2 regions of the Clostridium budayi genome follow, and region 2 is predicted to be linked to the other one. Evidence: riboswitches for the same ligand, from Rfam matches in the RefSeq annotation. Region 2 holds a riboswitch; the other holds the start of a gene.

Region 1 (8,002 bases), 760 kb from region 2:
TTTCATTAAACCTTATATTAGAATCTTTTTTAAATAATCTTAATGAGTTATAAGACATTCTTCTTTTTCCTTCTATAATTGAAATTTTTCTAATATAAAGCCCCTTAAAATCATCAGCTTCATTTAAAATTTTAATAATATTTTCTTTTCCATCATCTGATAAAATCTCTTCATTATTTAAAATTAATATCCATTTAGAATTAGACTTATCAATTAATATATTTTTATAATTACAGTTTTCCTTATAATCATATATATTCGTATTATTAAAACTTCTTACTGCTTCTAAATTATCTTTCAATCCAATATTTAAAACATTTATTTCATCTGCTATATCTTTAATACTATCTAACAATTCTAGTATATTATCGCTATCATTTTTAGCCATTATACAAACGCTTAATAAAGTCTTTTTCATTATATATTCCTCCTATATTTTTCTTCTAAAATATATATGAAAAAAACTTATGTAATATTACAAAATATTTTAAACAAGATGCTCTCAGCTTCAAATCAATCTGTATTTATCTATATCTTACTTTTTTCCATTTTCTAACCTTTGTTCTAAATGATTTAAATGGTGCAACAGTATTAACATGAATCCATCTCCATATTGGCCAATTTGATGGAGTTGATGATGACCATTTCCTTCCTCCTCTATGAAATAGTTCTTCATCTGTATAATTGTTTATTAATTTTATAATTTCTTCTTCCTTCTTTATAAATTCAGCACATAATTCTTTAAGCGTAAATTTGCTATATTCTTCGTAAAAACTATTATATAAACCACCAAGATTATTCCATTTATACTCTGGAGTTGGAGTTATGACAATCTTCCCTTCCTGTTCTTCTCTTTCCCAGCTAAGTAATAAATTCATCCATCCTAATTGATATGCAATCATTTGATTTGGAGTTCTATCCACTTCATCTAGTAATATATCTTTATCCTTTTCATCAATATCATCAAATTCTTGTATAAATAATTTAGCACGATTTGAAATTTCTAAAATTAATTCCTGTTTATTCTGATATCCTATCATTTTTTCACCACTTTCTAATTCTCATTCATCAATATAACTAAATCTTAACTGCAATTATTCTTTATATTATTATTGTACATAATATATGGATTATAATTCCAGCAAAAATATAAATATAACATCATTTAATGATGCATGAATTAAATTAGCTATTTTTTATTTAAATTGGGTTATATGAATAAAAATAAAGAGTGCCAATCATTTTGACACTCTAAAATATCTTTTAAACTTCTTCTATTTTATTTTTATGATGGTTATATATATAGAATGGAATTCCTATTAACATAAGTATGAATCCCCACATTACTGTTTCAGCTCCAGAACCATATATAGTCCATATTGAATAAATAAATGCTAATAGTGGAACTATAGCTCTTTTTATAAATATTTTAAACGTAAATTCTTTTTCACCCTTAAACATTAACATTATTTCAGCAGCTGATGTTAAAAGGTATATTGGTAAGAATGATAAAGTAGCTAATATGGTAATAAAAGTAAATGCCGAAACCATGCTCTTTTGGAAGTTCATGATTAAAAGAATATTTACTAAAACTGATCCCATTATTAAAGCATTTGCTGGAGTTTCATATTTTGGATGAAGTTTTCCAAAGAATTTAGGGAATACCCCATCTTCTCCGGCTGCAAAAGCCACACGAGCAGTTGATAAAAGCCATCCGATTGTTGTTCCAAGTATACATACAACTACAGCTATAGTTATTGGCTTACCAATTGCTGTTCCTAAGAACTTTGTTAATATATCAGTAAGTGGTGCTTGACTATTTGCAAGTTCTGCATTTGACATTGCTCCCATACTAGCAACACTTATTAAGATATATACTATAGCAGCAATTATCATTCCATATATTGTACTCTTCTTTACATTCTTTTCTGGATTTTTTATTTCTCCAGCAGTAACTGTTGCACTTTCAAGACCAACAAAAGCCCAAAGTGTTGATGTAGCTGCAAGTGAAACTGTTCCTAATCCTTTTCCTTCTGGTATTAAAGGTAATATGTTTGCTGAATCAAAATTAATAAATGCTACTATAATAAATATTGCAAAAAATGCAATTTTAAATACTGTAGCTATAGTTTGAAGCTTTCCTGCTTTTTTTACACCTATTATATTTATAATTGTAAATATCCATAATATTGCACTAGTATATATTATTGAAGCTAATGGATCTCTTAAAAATGGAATAACAGCTGCACTATAACTTGAAAGTGCTACTATTATAGCTGCATTTCCAATCCAAGAACCATTCCAATAAAGCCATGCACTTAAAAATCCCGTAAATTCACCAAATGCTATCTTTGTATATTGATATGCTCCTCCAGTTGTAGGATATTTTGAACCAAGGTTTGCAAAAGACATTGCAATAAGTATTGATCCTGCTGTTGTTAATACCCAAGCTATAATCGTTGCAAGTGGTCCTGATAATTGTGCTAATGTTGCAGGAAGCATAAATACTCCTGAACCTATCATGTTACCACATACAAGCATAGTGGCCATAAACAAGCTAATTTCTTTTTTTAAGTTTCTTTCTTCCATGTTCCCCTCCTAAGTAAATTCGGGCAAAAAAATAAGCCCTAAAGCTATAAACTTTGAGCTTGCATAAATTTATTACAAACACAAAGATAGCTCACCACATAAGTATTGTGGCAGTTTTGCATATGTTATATACAAACCCAACATATACTCTTAAAGCATTAAGTATATATTTCGGCAATAATACCTTTTTTATTAAATCATCGTGCTTACCTCATTAATAATACTCTTTATTATTGCGACCTCTATCTTATATCAATTAATAATATTTTAATTTTTTATTAACTCAGTCAATTGTATAAAAAATATTTATACTTGTCAATTATTTTTTAAATTTGTCTTATTATGTAAGATTCTGCCTATTAACTTCTTTATTCAAAAAAACTTTATATTCTTTTAAACTTAGTGTATTAAGTGTTAATAACAAGTTCACTAGTTCAGCTTATAATTTAAAAATCGTTTCAAAAAAAATCATTATAGAGGTGGAATTTATGAAAATTTCTCATTTATTAATTGGGAAACCATTAATGACAAAAGAACTTAAAAATCAAAAATATAATGCATTGTGGGGACTTCCTATATTATCAAGCGATGCTATATCTTCTGTTGCTTATGCAGGAGCTGCAATACTTGGTGTTTTAATACCCTACGCAGGACTTGCATCATATAAGTACATGTTATTAGTTACAATAGCTATATTGCTTTTAATGTTCTTTTTAATATGTTCTTATAAACAAGTTATAGATTGCTATCCAACTGGAGGTGGTGCTTATATAGTTGCCAAAGATAACTTTGGAACAAAAGCTAGCTTACTTGCAGCATCAGCTTTAATAGTAGATTATATACTAACTGTTGCAGTTAGTAGTACTGCAAGTTGTGATGCTATAACATCAGCATTTCCAGTTCTTTCTAAATATAAGATTATTATTACAATATTACTTATATTATTTTTAACTATTGGAAACTTACGTGGAATTAGAGAGTCTTCAAAGCTATTTGGTATTCCTACTTATCTTTTCGCATTTTCTATTATCTTTATGATAGTAGTTGGTATTATAAAAGTTAAAGTTTTAGGATATACTCCAAAGCCAATATATGAACTACCAAGTTTCTCTAAATCCATAACCGCTTTACTATTTTTAAAAGCTTTTGCTTCAGGTTGTACAGCATTAACTGGAATTGAAGCTGTTAGTAATGCAGTTCCAGCTTTTAAAGAACCATCACAAAAGAATGCCAAACATGTTTTATATTTCTTAGGATTATTAGTATTTTTAATACTTGGCGGACTATCATATTTATCAACGCTTTATTATACAATTCCTAATGAATCTCAAACTTTAATATCTCAAATGGCAACTGAAATTTTTGGAAATAATATTTTTTATTATATAATTCAGTTTACAACAGCAATAATATTGCTTATGGCTGCAAATACTGCATTTTCTGGACTTCCTCTTCTTTGGTCAATAATATCAAAGGATGGATTTGCACCAAGACAATTAGGTAATGTAGGAAGGAGACTTAGTTACTCAAATGGTATTATTTTATTATCAACAATTTCAATATTGTTAGTTATTATATTTAAAGGAGATTTAGAGCTATTATTACCACTTTACGCTATAGGTGTATTTATATCTTTTACAGTTTCTCAAAGTGGTATGTTAGTTAAATGGCATAGATTAAGACCAAAAGGATGGAGGCATAAAGCATTTGTAAATGGTGTTGGACTTGTAGTAAGTGCATTTACTTTAATAGTAATTACAGTTTCAAAATTTACTCATGGTGCTTGGATTATATGTATTATAATTCCTATACTAGTCTTTAGTATGCTTAGAGTTAAAAAATATTACGACTATGCATATAACCAATTAAAAATTAATTCTTGTGAAAATATAACTGAATATGCAAAAGTTCCTCATAAAAATCATACAGTGTTACTTATAGATTCTCTTAATAAGAGTTTTGTAAAGTGTTATAACTACGCTAAAACTCTTCAAAGCGATATAACTATAGTTCACGTATCAACTGATCCTAATAATGACATTAAGCTTTCAAAAAGTTTAAAAGACTTTGGAATTTATGAGGAAATAACATTCTTGCCAGCTCCTTATAGAGAAATTCGTACAACATTTTGTAAGTTTCTTCAAAAGATGAGTAGTGAAACTTGGAAGGATGATAAAATAACAGTTGTTTTCCCACAACTTATTTCTAGTCATATTCATGATAATTTTCTTCATAATCAACTTACTTTAATTATGAGGACTTCACTACTTACAAAAAAGCACATTGCAATTGTAACTATACCTTATATCATTAAATAATAAAAAAGGTCAATTTTTACTAAACGTAAAAGTTGACCTTTTTATAATATAATTTTACTTAATATTTCCCTTAAACTTTATCTATGTAATACTTACTTATATAAATATCCCTTATACAATTTAACATTATAAAAGTTATGCTTAAGTAAAATTTATTAACTAAACTTCTTTTGCCTTTAATATCTTTTTAACATTTGAATATCCAACAAAACTTAAAACTATCATTGGTATAACAAAAGGTATATACATTAAGAATAAAACTCCTGCAACTGAATATAATATTCCACCTGTCAGTGCAAATCCAGCTTTATTATTTAAAGCTCCTATTAAATTAAATATAGCTGCAAGTACTACGCAAATCATATGTGGTGTAACAAGTGCTGTTGCTATAGCTCCTCCAACTGCCTCTGCGTCAGATGAAGCGCTAGACATAGCTCCGCCAAAATTAACTATTAAAAATATTGAATATAATACCCCAAGTATAGCTGATATAATTAATACTTTACTTCTTTTCTTCATATTAAATTCCTCCTAAAAACAATTCATATTTGCTATGGTTTTATTATAGGTTTTATTTAATAGAAATTGGTATGCTTAGAGCATACAAATTAAATTCTTGACATATCATTTAATACTCCAAAAATTATAAATATTAAAATACTATATAATATATATCCAAGTAAATTTATTATTCTATTATTACTTTTTATAAATGGTAACTTTTCTTTTACACCTAAAAAATTAGAGTATAAAAAAATAAGTAATAAAATTAAAGTTACCATAGATGCATTCTCTAATATTTCATTTTTAACACCCTCTGTTTCTCTTTCTATAAAAAATGTTAATATTAAAAATACGTATGTTAAAGTAGCTAAAGCAGCCTTCCATTTCTTCCCCGTTCTAAAGCCTGGAATAACTTTATAAAAGTTTTTAATCCTTATTTTTTCTTTCTCTTTTTCATTTTCAATTTTCTTATCTTTTATTATTATCTTATTTGCTTTTTCTTTTAAATTAGAAATTTTCTTATTTATATCTAAATCTTTTTTATTTTTTAAAGACTTTGAAAATTTCTTTTCATATTTAATATCATTTCTATATGATATCTTATTTATCAAATCATTATTTGAACCGTTTTTTATTTTCAAAAGATCTTCTTTTAAATCTATTACCTTTTGATACCTATCATTTGGTGAGAACTCTATACATTTTTTAATAATAGTTTCTAATTTACCTTTATTTAATTTATTTTTTGGATACTCCCCTGTTGTTAATACATTTATAAGGATTCCTGTAGAATATATATCACTTCTTTCGTCAGTTTGTATAAATCCAAATTGCTCTGGTGGTGCATATTCTTCAGTTCCTTGTATTACTGTATCTTCACTTTTATTTTCTTTATATTCACGCGATACATCAAAATCAATTAATTTTAAAATATTATCATTACTTATAATTATATTAGAAGGTTTTATATCTCTATGTATTACTTTTGGATTTAGGTTATGTAGCTTGTCTAATGTATCGCATAAAGTTAATATATAATCTATTACTACATCTTCCTTTATAATGCCTTCTCTATCTAAAATTTCTTTAAGTGTATCTCCATTAATATATTCTTCTATAATAGTCAAAGTATTATCGTCTTGAAATATTTCATATATTTTGGGTATATTATTTAGATTATTTTCTTTTAATACCTCATATATTCTAAGATTATAATTAGTTAAAACTTTCTTTATATATATTTTGCTATCTACTTTATTTCTAACTAAGTATATTTTACTCTTTTTATTTTCATTTAATTTAGTTAATTCTTCATAGCAAGAAAGTTTAAATTCCATAATTAAACTATCCATGATATTTTCCCCTTATTTATATTGATTTTCTACATAGGGAATTATATCATATAATTTGTCCCCTAAACAATTTAACAAAACTATTAAGGAGTGAATACTTACGTGAATGAAAAGACTACTTCTGAATTATTAGATATACTTAAAGAAACAAAAAACATTAAGGAATTTGAAGAATATTTAAACTCAATAGATACTATTAAATATACAGATTTTTCGAAATACATTTTAGAAAAGTGTGCTGAAAAAGGAATAAAAAAAAGTAAATTAATAGCTGATGCTGATATTAATAGAACTTATGGATATCAAATTTTAAATGGCGATAAAAATCCAAGTAGAGATAAAATAATAAAACTTTGTATTAGTGCTAAATTAAATTTAGAAGAAACAGAAAAAGCCCTAGCCCTTGCAAAAGTAGGTAAACTTTATGCAAAGAATCTTAGAGATAGTGCTATAATCTTTGCTATTAATAAAGGTTTAAATGTTTTAGATACAAATGAATTTTTATATAATTTAGATGAAAATTTTATTTTAGAAGAATAAAAAATATAACTAAAGTAGGCATAGCTTTACTGCTACGCCTACAAGATAAAAAACACATTTAACTCTTTTTTACACTTTTAATTTCTTTATGCGTTTTTATAACTATTCATTTTTAACATAACTAAAAGTTTTACAAACTGTAATTTATATAAGAATATTTAATGGACACTACCATATAAATTTAATATTACACATCCAGCTACTACTAATATAATACCTAGAACCCCCATTCCAGTAATTCCTTGTTTAAAAATAAATACAGAGATTAAAGTTGATACAACTATTCCTATACCACACCATGTGGCATATGCTATACTAAGATTTAAATTTAGCAATGCTCTTGATAGACAAAAGAAACAAACTATATATAATAAAATGCAAGAAATTGTAGGATAAAATTTTGTAAATCCTTCTGAATAATTCAAAACCATAGTTGCTACTAATTCTAATATAATAGCAGCAGCTAAAAATAAGTAAGCCATACTTTATACCTTCTTTCTATATAAATTTTTAATTAATCTACCTTAATCAATCCATATTTTATCATGAAGATATGTTAAAGTCACTTTATTCTTTCCTTTAAGAATGAAATCGTCTCTTATTTATTGCAATAGAAAAGGACACCTTTTAAGTGTCCTAATCTATAGATATATCTCTTTTTTTGGCAATTTAGTATTCCCTTTTTTTATATACTAAAAC
Region 2 (8,002 bases):
TACTTTATAATATAGTTAACTATAGAATACGGGAGAGAATAATATGAAGTTTGAATATTGTCCAAAATGTGGAAGAAAATTAGAATTATTTAATTGTTGGGATGAAGGATATGTACCCTATTGTAAAGTAGATGATACTTTGTATTTCGATACCCCAAAGCCATGTATAGTTGTTGGAGTTATTAAAGAGGATAAAATACTGTTATTAAAGCAAAGTTATATATATAAGCATTCAAAAGTCTTAATTTCAGGATATGTAGATCAAAATGAACGAGCAGAAGATACTGTCCATAGAGAAGTACTTGAAGAAGCTGGTATAACTATTAAAGATGTTACTTACTTAGGTTCAGACTTTGTTAAGGATAAAGATCTATTTATGCTAACGTTCATGGCAAATTATGAAAGCGGAGAAATTAATAAATCAGATGAAGTTGAAGGTATTGGCTGGGTAGATTTAAAAGATGCATTATCACAAATGGAAGAAGATATAATAGGTAAAAAAGTAGTTAAGAAAATTATAGATATTAGAAACGGTAAATAGAAAATAAAGCCAAAGATAATTTATATAAGTTATCTTTGGCTTTATTAATTTAAATTTATTCGTTTCTAGTAAGTTTAATATGAAGAATGGAATTTTCATATGATACTTCACATTTATCAGTCATCATTCCAACTAAAGATAACTCACAGTCAAAGGCATTATCTCCACTAAGTTGCCAGTAATATTGTTCAACTTCATGTTGACGTGGAATGTTTAATGAGTGAACTAAATTATCAAAGTCTTCTTTTGGTAATTTATTAATGATAGCATTAATTGTTATTACTGAAGTAGAATTATCATTTTTTATATTTACGGTAACATCATTAGATGCAAAATGATAACAAAAAGATACTATTTCATTAATTATTTTTAAGTTTTTTTCAGTTTTAAATTTCATCTGTGCGAACCTCTCTTTTGAAAGTAGTTATAATTGGTAGTATAATCATTGCGACAAAACCACCTGCAAGTCCATTATTATAAAGATTTAGCCCCCCATGAAGATATCCTACATTTGATACTAATGCTACATGAAGCATTCCAGTAATTATCCCTATTTTCCATCCGAATTTACCTGAGATAGGAGCAAGGCAAGTACTAAATAATATTGCTAAAAGAATTCCTTCATCAGTGATATTAAATACACTAATTGAAGCAGCGATTGTTGCACCTAGCATTACAGGAATAATGTTTAATAAGTGTTTACCAAAGCATCCAAAACCTATTATAGTAAATAATCCACCGATAGTTGGACCATTTATATCACCACCTATTAAAACTAAGTAAAAGGTTGAAAATAATCCTATAATCCCCATATTTATATAAGCGCTATTTCCAAATAATAAGTAAAAATCAGAAACTAACTTACCAGATTGTTTATTTATTTTAGTTAAATTTGTTTTTATATCTCGTCCAAAATAAATTCCAACACTTATTAAGTAAAGACAGATTATTATTATAAATACTAGGAAAAATTTATTATTTCCAGTACTCCATATAAGTTGAGTTTCAAAATCAATTCCAACAAATCTAAATAGAGACATAAGTAGTGTAGCTAAAAGCCCACTTGCAAACCCAATATTATAAAGATTATATCCACCATGAGAGGATATACAATGAGCTGCAATTGGAGCTAATATAAAACCTATTAATACTCCAATTAATCCGCCACCTAATGATCCTAGTAAAATATTATTAGAAGTAAATCTAAGTTGACTTACTGTTGGAGCTAGAGTTGTTGATAGAATCATAACTAGTGCATAATTTAGTAGTGGAGCTTTTTGATACTTTGAAAATAAATAAACACCAAACATAACAGGCCATATATTAAGAATATTTTTTCCAAAGAAAGAGAAACCAGTCATAAGCCATAAGGCCATTATAGTTGATCCATTTGGCTTTATACCTAGAAGGTATAATATCAAAATACTAATTAAGCTAGTAAGTGCAGCATTTATTAAAGTAGCACCGATTCCCCCAATAGATATATAATCTGTTATTAAAATATCTGGAGTTAATATAATTGATTTTAAACCAGTTAAAATCTCATTAGGTGAATCAACAAAAAAGGCTGTAACAATAAAAAATAGGTATAAAGCAATTAATATTTTGTAAGGTAAAAAAAGCTTACGTTTTGTCATCACAGTCTATTCACCTCAATTTATAGAGTTATAAATATTATAATATATAAATGTATACGTTATCTATAATAAAATGTTGAAAATTTTTTAATATAAAATATTTTCAGAAATAAAAGTTAAGGCTATAATAAAGTGTAAAGTTATTAGATATTTTGGAGGGAGAAAGTAAATGATTAAGGAGAATGAAAAATACGTACCAGAAATATCAGGTACATTGAGAAATCATATAATAGAAGCGCCATCAGTAATAAGAAGATGTAGTGGTATAAAAATCTTTGGAAAAAGAATAAAATCTATAATGTTTTCAACTGATGTTGCAATGATAAAAAATACAAATGCAGATGCTATTATGGCGGTATATCCATTTACGCCCCAACCCAAAATAACAGAAGCTATAATAACAGCAGCGGATGTTCCAGTATTTTGTGGAGTAGGTGGAGGAATAACTCAAGGAAGAAGAGTTGTAAACTTAGCTCTAGATGCAGAGTTTAAAGGAGCTATAGGAGTAGTTGTAAATGCACCAACTTCAAATAGTATTCTTAAAAGAATTAGAAAAACTGTAGATATCCCAATAGTAGTAACTATAGTATCAGAAGATACAGATATAGATGATAGATTAAATTCAGGTGCTACTATATTAAATGTTTCAGGAGGAAAAAATACTCCAAGAATAGTTAGAAAAATAAGAGAAAAGTATCCATTGATTCCTATAATAGCAACAGGTGGACCAACAGAAGAGAGTATAATAGCAACAATAGAAGCAGGAGCTAACGTTATAAGTTATACACCACCATCATCAGCTGAGATTATGGGAGACCTTATGGACGTATATAGAGAAAAAGGTATTTAAAAATACATACAAATTTAGAAAAATGTATTAGATTTTAACTAAATGAAAAATTTTATTGAAAAAATAGAAAAATATGGTACAATAATATAAAAATATAATATTATGGTAAAAGAAACAGCCCTAGGGTAGAGGTGCCGAAATTATTAGTATTTTTCTCGAGACGCAATCTATGAAGGAAAAAGAAAGGAAAATCGGCCGAAGGGTTATATTTGCAAGATATAACTCTGGGTATACATATAACATATGTATAACTGTCACATAACGTGGAGAGCTACAAGGACGAATTGCATATCTAATATTTAATTATATAAGTAGTATTTATAATACTTTTTATTGTTGAATATTTTTTACGTGATAAGTAGACCTTATAACCCCACACGCTATTACCCGTCACAGTTTGTTCTGTGGCGTTTTGTTTTACTTAAAATAGAGTGGAGGAATCGTTTATGAAATTATTTGGTACTATGAAAACAGAGGAAAATTCTTTAGTAATTGGAGGAATAAAAGCTACAAAGTTAGTAGAAAAGTATGGAACTCCTTTATATGTAATGGATGAAGAATTTTTAAGAAACAATTGTAGAAAATATTATAGCTCATTTAAATGTGGTAGTAGAGGAAATAAAGTAGCATATGCAGGAAAAGCATTTTTAACTCTTGCAATGTGTAATTTAATAAATGAAGAAGGATTATATTTAGACGTAGTTTCAGGTGGAGAACTTTATACAGCATATAAAGCAGGATTTCCACTTGATAAGGTACTATTCCATGGAAATAATAAAACATTAGAAGAGATTGATATGGGGGTACGTCTTGGTGTTGGAACTTTTGTTGTTGATAACCTTTATGAAATAGAGCAGCTAAATCAAAAGGCAAAAGAACAAGATAGAATTCAAAATATTTATTTAAGAATAACACCAGGAATTGAAGCTCATACTCACGAGTATATAAAAACTGGACAAATAGACTCAAAGTTTGGTTTTGCACCAGTTGGAGATAATATTATAAATGCAATAAATAGAGCCATAAAATTAAAAAATGTTAATTTGTGCGGTCTTCACTGTCATATAGGTTCACAAATTTTTGATATTGAACCTTATGAAGAGGCTTCCGAAGTAATGATAAAACTTATGAAAAGAATAGAGGAGAAAACAGGATACCTAATTGAAGAACTAGATTTAGGTGGAGGATTTGGTATTTATTATAGTAAAGATGATTCTCCAAAAGAAACAAAAGAATATTGCGAAGCTATTTTAAATAAAGTAGATAATGTCTGTAAAGAGATAGGACTAAAAAGACCGACACTTATAATTGAACCTGGAAGATCAATAGTTGGTAATACTGGATTAACACTATATACTATAGGTTCTATAAAAAATATTCCATCTATTAGAAAGTATGTTTCAGTTGATGGAGGAATGACAGACAATATAAGGCCTGCTTTATATAATGCTCAGTATGAATGTATAGTTGCAAATAGAATGATATATGAATCAAAAGAAAAGGTCACAATATCAGGAAAGTGCTGTGAATCTGGAGATATACTTTTAGAAGGAATAAAAATACCATCAGTTTTAAGCGGAGATTTGCTTGCTGTAATGTCTACTGGTGCTTATGGATATTCAATGGCAAATAACTACAATAAGATTCCAAGACCAGCAGTTGTTATGGTTAAAGATGGTGAGAGTAGAGTAATATGCAAGAGAGAAAGTTATGAAGATATGATAAGAAATGAAGTGGGTTAATAAGGAGAAAATATGGGTGTTAGATTTATTAAAAATTGGGTTATTCCGATAGCTTCAGCAATTGTAGTTGCAGTGCTTATAAATAAGTTCTTAATATTTAGAGTTGAAGTTCCAACTGGCTCTATGGAACCTACGATAAATGTAGGAGATAAATTTTTAGCAACAAAGGTATATAACTTTGATAACATTAAAAGAGGGGATATATTAGTTTTCTATAATGAGGAATGTGAGAAAACTATGATTAAGAGAGTAATAGGATTACCTGGAGATAAGATTAATATAAATGGTGATTCACTATATGTAAATGGAGAAAAGTTAGAAGAAGATTATGTAAAGTATCCGCAAGAAACTTTTGGAAGTTATGAAGTTCCAGAAGGAAAGTATTTTTTCTTAGGAGATAATCGTGCAAATTCAGCTGATTCAAGATATTGGGTTAATCCATATATTGATGAAAAAGACATCGAGGGAAAAACTCAAATTAGAATTGCACCTATTAAAAATTTTGGTAGTATAAATTAGATAATTAATATAAGCTATTTTTATAAATTACATTCTTATAGATATATGAATGATATTTATGAAAATAGCTTTTCTTATTAACAAAATGAAAATAAATTTTTCAAAAACCTTAATAAATTAAATATTACTGAAAGAAAATTGACAAAAAAGTATGTTATAATTATTAAAGAATATGGAATTTTCAGAAAGGTTAAAAAGGTCGATAATATATTTATGAAGGAAAAATATATAGTTGATAGAATAGAATCAGAACATTATATCCTTGAAACATCTAGTAGTAAAATGATAAAAATCCCTAAAAGCAAAGTAAAAGAACCTTTAAAAGAAGGAGATGTACTTTATAAGATTGGGGAAGAATATATCTTTAATAAGGAAGCTACACAAAAACGTATTGATGAGATAAATGAGCTTATGAAAGGGATGTGGGAGGAATAATGAATGAAGAAAAAAACGAAATAAAAATTACAGATTATACAGAGAAAAGAACAGAAAGAAATAAAAAGAATAGTTTATCTAAGAAAAACAATTTATTTTTTGATTGGGTATTACCAGTAATCATAGCAGTTGTCCTTGCAGTACTTATTAACAAGTTCTTGATATTTAAAGTATACATTCCTAGTTCCTCAATGGAACCAACATTAAATGTTGGTGACAATCTTTTTGTAACAAGGGTTTACAATCCAGAAAAGCTACATAGGGGAGATATTGTAGTTTTTGATTCTAAGGAATTAAATGAAACAGTTATTAAAAGATTAATTGGTCTTCCAGGAGATACAATTAAGATTGATGGTGGAGTTGTATACGTAAATGGAAAGAAATTAGATGAGCCATATGTTAAAAATCCAATGGATACATATGGGGAATATAAAGTTCCAGAAGGAAAGTATTTCTTCTTAGGAGACAATAGGGCAAATTCTAATGATGCACGTTTTTGGAAGAATCCGTACATTGATGGTAGTGATATAAGAGGAAAAGCACAAATTAGAATATATCCGCTAAATAGAATTGGCTTACTAGAATAATAATACAAAAGAGAGAGGTGGAGTAAATGCAACAAGAAAATAAAAAAAGAAATAAAAGTGGGATTATATATTTTATAATAGCTTTAGTTATAATAGCGTCTTTTAACTACGTAAGAGAAACTTCTATGAATAAAGAAATTACGTATACCAAGTTCCAAGAGATGGTTAAAAATGAGCAAATTTCTAAAGTTGTAATAACAAGCGATAATTTAATAATCACTCCAAATGATAAGAGTGATCTTAAAGGAAAAACTTTATATACTGTAAATATTAAAAATGATGATTTACTTAAAGAACTTAACGCAGCACACATTGATGTAACAGGTCAAAATCCTAAACAATCACCTATATTTGATTTCTTATTAATTTATGGATTACCAATAATATTATTCTTTGTTATGTGGAGATTCCTATTTTCTAAGATGGCAGGCAAAATGGGTGGCGGCATGATGTCAATGGGAAAAAATAATGCTAAAGTTTATATGGAAGATGAAATTGGAGTAACATTTAAAGATGTTGCAGGTCAAGAAGAAGCAAAAGAATCATTAGAAGAAGTTATTGATTTTTTAAATGATCCAAGTAAGTATACAGAAATAGGAGCTAAGCTTCCAAAAGGTGTACTTTTAGTTGGACCTCCAGGAACAGGTAAAACATTACTTGCCAAGGCAGTTGCAGGAGAAGCTAAAGTACCATTCTTCTCAATTGCAGGTTCAAGTTTCGTTGAAATGTTTGTTGGTGCTGGTGCAAAGAGGGTTAGAGAACTATTTAAAGATGCTCAAGAAAAAGCACCATGTATCATATTTATAGATGAAATTGATGCTGTTGGTAAGAGCAGAGATAGCCAACTTCAAAGTAATGATGAAAGAGAACAAACACTAAATCAATTACTTGCAGAAATGGATGGATTTGATTCATCAAAAGGTATAGTAATACTTGCAGCTACAAATAGACCAGAAATATTAGATAAAGCATTACTAAGACCTGGTAGATTTGATAGAAGAGTAATAGTTGATAGACCAGACTTCCCAGGAAGAGAAGCGATACTTAGAGTTCACGCTAAAGATATTAAACTTGGAGAAGATGTAGATTTAAAAGAAATTGCAAAGAGTACTCCAGGTGCAGTTGGGGCAGACCTTGCAAACATAATGAATGAAGCAGCACTTAGAGCTGTTAGACAAGGAAGGAAAGAAGTTATCCAAGACGATTTAAGGGAAGCTGTTGAAGATATAATAGCAGGTAAAGAAAAGAAAGATAGAATTTTATCTCCTAAGGAAAGAAAGGCAGTTGCATTCCACGAAGTTGGGCATGCTTTAGTTGCAGCACTTTCAGATGGAGACCCTGTTCATAAAATTACAATAGTACCAAGAACTATGGGTGCACTTGGTTATACTATGCAATTACCAGAAGAAGAAAAGTATTTAATTTCTAGAGAAGAGTTATTAAATCAAATAACTGTAATGCTAGGTGGAAGAGCTGCTGAAGAAGAAGTATTTAACTTAGTATCAACAGGTGCTTCAAATGATATTGAAAGAGCAACTCAAACAGCTAGAAGTATGGTAACTGTATATGGTATGACAGATACATTTGATATGATGGCTCTTGAATCTATTCAAAATAGATATTTAGATGGTAGAGCAGTTAGAAATTGTAGTGAAGAAACTTCAACATTAGTAGATAAAGAAGTATTAAAA

The links. Region 2 has a riboswitch for lysine ahead of lysA (diaminopimelate decarboxylase). Riboswitches for the same ligand answer to the same signal wherever they lie in the genome.
Region 1: another riboswitch for lysine. It lies ahead of ACZ5TJ_RS06445 (APC family permease); the one in region 2 lies ahead of lysA (diaminopimelate decarboxylase).

What each region holds. Positions count from the first base shown of each region.
Region 1 covers NZ_AP042456.1:1,369,153-1,377,154, reverse strand. Annotated here, with positions in the region: gene ACZ5TJ_RS06455 (hypothetical protein) at 1-418, opposite strand, end outside; gene ACZ5TJ_RS06450 (ClbS/DfsB family four-helix bundle protein) at 525-1,040, opposite strand; gene ACZ5TJ_RS06445 (APC family permease) at 1,264-2,589, opposite strand; lysine riboswitch at 2,669-2,842, opposite strand; gene ACZ5TJ_RS06440 (APC family permease) at 3,078-4,907, shown strand; gene ACZ5TJ_RS06435 (hypothetical protein) at 5,067-5,426, opposite strand; gene ACZ5TJ_RS06430 (serine/threonine-protein kinase) at 5,516-6,763, opposite strand; gene ACZ5TJ_RS06425 (hypothetical protein) at 6,866-7,303, shown strand; gene ACZ5TJ_RS06420 (DMT family transporter) at 7,462-7,785, opposite strand; gene ACZ5TJ_RS06415 (uracil-xanthine permease family protein) at 8,002-8,002, opposite strand, start outside.
Region 2 covers NZ_AP042456.1:608,159-616,160, forward strand. Annotated here, with positions in the region: gene ACZ5TJ_RS02840 (NAD(+) diphosphatase) at 44-541, shown strand; gene ACZ5TJ_RS02845 (hypothetical protein) at 597-938, opposite strand; gene ACZ5TJ_RS02850 (DUF1576 domain-containing protein) at 928-2,178, opposite strand; gene ACZ5TJ_RS02855 (beta/alpha barrel domain-containing protein) at 2,348-3,028, shown strand; lysine riboswitch at 3,147-3,310, shown strand; gene lysA (diaminopimelate decarboxylase) at 3,475-4,770, shown strand; gene lepB (signal peptidase I) at 4,783-5,289, shown strand; gene ACZ5TJ_RS02870 (DUF3006 domain-containing protein) at 5,503-5,724, shown strand; gene lepB (signal peptidase I) at 5,724-6,311, shown strand; gene ftsH (ATP-dependent zinc metalloprotease FtsH) at 6,338-8,002, shown strand, end outside.